One region of the Photorhabdus machadonis genome, then DNA from elsewhere that is predicted to be linked to it. Evidence: riboswitches for the same ligand, from Rfam matches in the RefSeq annotation. Region 1 holds a riboswitch; each other region holds the start of a gene.
The links. Region 1 has a riboswitch for thiamine pyrophosphate ahead of thiB (thiamine ABC transporter substrate binding subunit). Riboswitches for the same ligand answer to the same signal wherever they lie in the genome.
Positions count from the first base shown of each region.

Region 2: linked by a shared signal. The riboswitch ahead of thiC (phosphomethylpyrimidine synthase ThiC) and the one ahead of thiB (thiamine ABC transporter substrate binding subunit) in region 1 are both predicted to bind thiamine pyrophosphate.
Region 3: linked by a shared signal. The riboswitch ahead of thiD (bifunctional hydroxymethylpyrimidine kinase/phosphomethylpyrimidine kinase) and the one ahead of thiB (thiamine ABC transporter substrate binding subunit) in region 1 are both predicted to bind thiamine pyrophosphate.

Region 1 covers NZ_CP199761.1:4,752,530-4,754,731, reverse strand. Annotated here, with positions in the region: gene thiB (thiamine ABC transporter substrate binding subunit) at 1-830, opposite strand, end outside; TPP riboswitch at 902-1,007, opposite strand; gene rppH (RNA pyrophosphohydrolase) at 1,121-1,651, shown strand; gene ptsP (phosphoenolpyruvate--protein phosphotransferase) at 1,661-2,202, shown strand, end outside.
Region 2 covers NZ_CP199761.1:505,993-508,194, forward strand. Annotated here, with positions in the region: gene thiC (phosphomethylpyrimidine synthase ThiC) at 1-1,386, opposite strand, end outside; TPP riboswitch at 1,495-1,620, opposite strand; partial or broken gene ACUN2T_RS02485 (HAD family hydrolase) at 1,676-2,202, opposite strand, start outside.
Region 3 covers NZ_CP199761.1:2,326,041-2,328,242, reverse strand. Annotated here, with positions in the region: gene thiD (bifunctional hydroxymethylpyrimidine kinase/phosphomethylpyrimidine kinase) at 1-781, opposite strand, end outside; TPP riboswitch at 823-915, opposite strand; gene cspE (transcription antiterminator/RNA stability regulator CspE) at 1,031-1,240, opposite strand; gene pagP (lipid IV(A) palmitoyltransferase PagP) at 1,830-2,202, shown strand, end outside.

The sequences.
Region 1 (2,202 bases):
AACATAAACCGCATAAATTTCTGGGCAAGTTCCGGTTGCTTGCTGGAGGCCAGTTGGGCGGCAACTTCGATTTGCAGGTAATGGCCTTCACTAAACGTTGCCGCAGCATAATAGTCTTTCTTCTCAGACAAAATGTGATAGCCCGGTGAAGAGGTATAACTCAGGACCAGATCGCCTTCACCTTTTAAGAACAGACCATAAGCTTCACTCCAGCCTTTGGTGACTGTCAGTGTTTTCTTTGCCAGTTTTTGCCAGGCTTGTGGGGCATCATCACCATAAATTTTCTGCATCCACAACAGCAAACCTTGCCCCGGTGTGCTGGTACGGGGATCTTGATAGATCACTTTCCAGTTATTGTGACTGTTGATCAGTTCATCCATGCTCTTTGGTGGATTTGGCAACGTATTTTTGTTGTAAATGAAGGCAAAGTAGCCATAGTCATAAGGAATAAATACGCTGTTCTTCCATTGCACAGGCAGTTTCAGTTTGCTGGTATCCACTTGGCTTTCAGTGAACAGACCTGTTTGTTGAGCCGCGTGAATCAAGTTGTTATCCAGACCAAGGATAATATCGGCAGCCGTGCGCTTTCCTTCCATTCTGAGGCGGTTGAGCAGGGATACACCATCTTCCAGAGCAACCAATTTCAGCTCACAGTCACATTCAGCTTCAAACGCTTTTTTAATCGCGGGCCCTGGTCCCCAATCGGTGGCAAAAGAATCATAGGTGTAGACAGTTAAGACCGGCTTTGCCTGTACAACCTGACTCAATAACAAAGTAAAGGCTGACAGTACCGTCAGTATGGTTAATTTGGAAAATAACGTCTTAAACACTTTGCTCTCCTTAATTAAGAGGATTGGCAAAGGATCTGAGGGCGCGCTAAACGTAAAGATAATTTCTGTGAAACAATTAGCAGCTCAAATCCCTACGCCGGTATTAGCCGGATTCAGGTTCGGCGGGTTTACTCTCAGCAAGACTGTTTTAAACAGCCAGCACCCCGTTGAGATGACGCTATTGTAGAGATTTAGCTAGCTACTGCAAAGTCCAATGATAGAGGTTTACCACTTGAGGGTAGTGTGAAACAATCAGTCATCTTTCAAATTTAGTTTATTGAGGTAGTCTGGTGATCGATGATGATGGCTACCGCCCGAATGTAGGAATTGTAATTTGTAATCGACAAGGCCAGGTTTTGTGGGCCCGGCGTTATGGGCAACATTCTTGGCAATTCCCTCAGGGGGGGATTAATCCGGGGGAATCACCAGAGCAGGCTATGTACCGGGAACTGTATGAAGAAGTGGGTTTAGGCCGGAAAGATGTACGCGTTTTGGCCTCTACCCGTAATTGGTTACGTTACAAATTACCCAAGCGTTTGGTGCGTTGGGATACAAGACCTGTCTGTATTGGCCAAAAACAGCGGTGGTTTTTATTACAACTGCTTTGTAATGAAGAAGATATTAATGTGCAGCATAGCAATACCCCGGAGTTTGATGGTTGGCGCTGGGTCAGCTATTGGTATCCTGTCCGGCAGGTTGTCTCTTTTAAACGTGATGTTTACCGGCGCGTGATGAAAGAATTTGCTTCGGTTGTTATGCCAATGCAGGAAAACGTATCATTGTTACGTTCTTCATATTCTTATCGTCGCAAAAGAAGTTAGGTTAGTTCCATGCTTATGCGCTTACGGGAAATTGTTGAAAAAGTTGCGATGGCAACCAATTTGACCGAAGCGCTTGAGCTATTGGTGAATGAAACTTGTCTGGCGATGAGCACGGATGTGTGCTCTATCTACCTTGCTGATCATCAACGGCAGTGTTATTACCTGATGGCAACCCGAGGATTGAGGAAACCCCGGGGAAGAATTATCAGCCTGGCTTTTGGTGAGGGGGTGGTTGGACAAGTTGGTCAATTATCTGAACTGATTAATTTGGCGGATGTCCGCAGTCATCCTAGTTTCAAATATCTGCCTCAGGTTAAAGAAGATAACTTCCGCGCTTTTTTAGGGGTTCCGGTCATTTATCGTCGTCAGTTGCAAGGTGTTCTGGTCGTTCAGCAGCAGGAACAACGCTTGTTTAATGAAACCGAAGAGTCCTTTATGGTGACGCTTGCGACACAACTGGCCGTGATCCTTGCTCAGGCTCAGACTAAGGGTTTGTTTGGTCACTACCGGCAGACACGAATTAAAGCGTTGGCAATTTCCAGTGGCATCGT
Region 2 (2,202 bases), 1.1 Mb from region 1:
TGTCATATTACGGCGGATCATCTGCATAGGAATATGACCGGGGCCTTCGATCATCACCTGAACATCATATTCCCAGGCAATTTTAGTCAGTTCACCTAATGTGTGCAGTTCTGCAAACTGCGCTTCATCATTGGCATCTTGAATAGAGCCGGGTCGTAAACCGTCTCCCAGTGATAGAGAAACATCATAAGCAGCGCAGAGTTCACAAATTTCACGGAAATGTTGGTAGAGGAAGCTTTCTTGATGATGAGATAGACACCATTTCGCCATGATTGAACCCCCGCGGGAAACAATTCCGGTGAGGCGTTTGGCTGTCATCGGTATATAGCGCAGTAATACACCAGCATGAATGGTGAAGTAATCCACCCCTTGTTCAGCTTGTTCCAGCAAGGTATCACGGAACATTTCCCAGGTGAGGTTTTCCGCTACGCCATTAACTTTTTCCAGAGCCTGATAAATGGGGACTGTACCGATAGGAATCGGGCTATTACGCAAGATCCATTCGCGGGTTTCGTGGATATAACGGCCAGTGGAGAGATCCATTACCGTATCCGCTCCCCAACGGGTAGACCAGATTAACTTTTCTACTTCTTCCTCAATAGAAGAGGTGACTGAAGAGTTACCGATATTAGCATTAACCTTCACCAGAAAATTACGACCAATAATCATGGGTTCTGATTCAGGATGATTGATATTGGCAGGAATAATCGCCCGGCCAGCAGCGACCTCCTGACGGACAAATTCTGGTGTGATATTTTCTGGCAACTGAGCACCGAAGCCTTGCCCGGCATGTTGTTGGCGTAGTACATCGCCGTGGATACGTTCACGCCCCATATTTTCCCGTAGTGCGATAAACTCCATTTCCGGTGTGATGATGCCTTTACGGGCATAGTGCAATTGAGTCACGCGTTTGCCTTTACCGGCTTTTAATGGATGAGGGCGGTTATTAAAACGTAAATGATCGAGACCAGCATCCGCCAGACGTTGCTGAGTAAAATCAGAGCTGAGGGCAGTAACGGGTTCTGTATCTTGACGTTCGTCGATCCATTGCTGGCGCAGTTTAGTTAACCCAACATGCACATTCAGCATGGAATCAGGATCGCCATAAGCGCCGGAAGTATCGTAAACAGGGATAGCTTCGTTTTCCTCATATTGCGGTTCTTCGTTTGTTCCACCGATCAAAGTAGGTGATAACTGAATTTCCCGCATTGGGACTTGGATATCGTCACGTGAACCTTGGAGATAAATTCGTCGTGAATTAGGGAACGCGACGCCTTGAATAGAATTAATAAATTCCTGAGCGGCATCGCGTTGAGCTTTACGTGGGCGTGCTGGGCTGGGTTTTGGTGAAATATCGGTTGCAGGGATAACAATATTATTAGACATAGCAAATTCCTAACCGTGTTATTGGGAAAATTGCTTGTCTGGAGCTCGCAGGGAGTAATGATTGGTGGCTGGATAGACTCTTGGTAAGAAAACTGAGTTATCCGACAGCGCTTGATTACTCTTGTTCCCTTCGCGGGTCTTAACCCGATCAGGTTCCGCGGATCCCGAATTAACGGTCTCAGCCTGTGTATGCTGCGATAAAACAGCTTACGCTAGGCACTCCGACAAGAAAGTAAACAGTAGTATAGAAGGGATTATGAAAACTACAACTCTTACTGATTGAAAATATTTACAATGACCAGGTTAATTGTTGCCAGCCTTGTTGTTGTGCTTCGGCTTTTAAACGTGTATCGGCATTGATAGTAATTACCTCATCGGCAAATTGACACATTGGTAGATCATTAATTGAATCACTGTAAAAACGGATAATTTCAGGATAACTATTTTGTTGTTCCAGCCACTGTTTGATCCGTTTGACTTTACCTTCACGAAAAGTCGCAATACCGTCTATTTGGCCGGTATAACAGCCATTTTCCATCACCATATCAATGCCTAGTGCAGTGTGAATATTTAATTCGGTAGCAATCTTTTTCACAATAAAAGAGACAGTGGCTGAGATAATAATGACCGGAATTTGTTGCTGTTGATACTCTGCAACTAGCGCTTTGGCTTGTGGATAAAATCGAGGTCTGATTTTTTCTTTAACAAACTCAACCAAAGATCAACTTGTTCTTGTGAAACTTGATGCAGTGTTTGCAGGCTAAATGCCAGATAATGACTCATATCCAGTGAACCGGCGCTGTAATCAGCCATCAT
Region 3 (2,202 bases), 2.4 Mb from region 1:
GATGTACAGGCCCAATTCCGGTTCCGACGTCCAGATAATCCGCCTGTTCTAATGCCGCCTGGAGGTAAGATTTGGCAACAGGAAGCGTTGTCTGCCAATTCGGATAACGTGGACGCAAAGCCGCTAATGCCGCAGAGAGAGTACATCCTGTACCATGAGTATGACGAGTCTTGATTCTGGGAGCAGTGAAACGCCATTCTCCATTCCCCGTAAATAGCCAATCAGGGCTTTCACAGTCGGTAAGATGTCCGCCTTTAAGTAAAACCGCTTCGCATCCCAGTGATAATAATTCACGTCCTTGTTTTTGCATGTCTGCTTCGGTTTCTGCTACAGAGCATCTCAATATGGTCGCCGCTTCCGGTAAATTCGGCGTCATCAACGAAACCTTCGGTAATAGCCGTTCAACAACCGCAGAAACCGCTTCCGGTGCCAGCAACAGAGCACCGCTTTTCGCAATCATCACCGTATCCAATACAACATAAGGTACTGAATAACGGCTTATGGCATCTGCAACTACTGCAACATTGGCCGCGTTAGATAACATGCCTATCTTGGCGCTATCGATTCTGATATCTGACAGCACAGAATCAAGCTGTGCTGCAACGAAAGCAGGATCTATGTCATAAACAGATTGTACGCCATGCGTATTTTGTGCAACGAGAGCTGTCATTACTGTTGCGCCATAAGCACCAAGCGCAGAGAAAGTTTTTAGATCAGCTTGAATACCAGCACCACCGCTAGGATCAGTCCCGGCAATTGTCAGTGAATTGATTCTTACCATAGGTACGCCTTCCCACCAGCAAAAGTAAAGCAGGTATCAGGAAAAAGACACCTTGACTTCCCTACGCTGGCATTATCCAGATCAGGTATTACGGGTTCATCTCAGCTCAGTGAAGAGCACCCCGAGTCAAAACAAAAACACCCTATTAGATAACCAACAGGGTGATATCGGTATGTCATTGTTGCCAATAAAAAACCAATTAAGACAACAAATTTACTTCGTCAATTCAAGATGATTGACAAAAAGAAGTTATGCTGCTGTGACGTTTGCCGCAGAAGGACCTTTCTGACCGTCCTGAATTTCAAACTCAACTTTTTGACCTTCTGCCAAAGTTTTAAACCCTTCGCTCTGAATAGCGCTAAAATGTACAAACACATCTTTGCTGCCATCAGCTGGAGTAATAAAACCAAAACCTTTAGATTCGTTGAACCACTTTACAGTACCAGTGATTTTTGCCATTTTAAGAATTTCCTTTGGATCACTTAATTCTAATTCGCCGTTCGGCGCAACATAAAAACCAGAGCGAGTTGCTGCTATTAACAGAACCGTACCTCGTTTACTCGAACGATTTATCACATATTCTTAATATGATGGCAAGCCATTTTTTATCAGCTATGGAGCTAACGCACATATTTAAAATTCTTAACAACAATTATTGTTTAACATAACCGCAAAAATTTGAAAATCCAAGGTTATCCTAATTAGCTTACAGTTTATCCACTCAACAAAATCCCAAATAATATAAATAATTTTAATTTATTTTGTCTGTCTTATTATTAGAGTCTTTATATCTATGGTCTGTCTACAAGCGAGAATCACCCCCTCTTTGAGTGAAAGAAAGAGTCAGCACATTTCCCAATATTCGTCAGTCTAGATATCAGTATTAAATATACTCATTTAATACATATAACATCTTAATATTAATTTCTCGTTTAAGTTTTATTTAAAATAGCAAGAGTAGAATTCTTGAATTTAGATGTTTGTCATATTTTTCGTGACGCAAAGGATCTTCCCAATTTATGTCGCCGGGAAATTGGAGCAATAAATAATGAAGTTTGATTTAACCGCAGCCTGTGCCTTACCAGTAACTTTTCTCGTCTCAGCTGGAACAGTGTTCGCAACAACGGCAAATACCACCAATCAATCATTAACAACCACGGAATCCCATACACAGACCAGTTATAGCAACAGTTCAGACAGTTTATGGGGAAAATTCAACAATAATGTCGCTCTCACTTGGGATACTCCCAGCAATGAACTTTATCTGCCGGTAATTACTTGGCATAACAGATTTACCTACGATGAAGAAAAAATTGACAAATATAATGAGCAGCCCTGGGGTTTCGGTTATGGTAAATACCGTTACGACGAAGACAATGACTGGCATTCTCTCTATGCTATGGCTTTTATGGATTCTCATA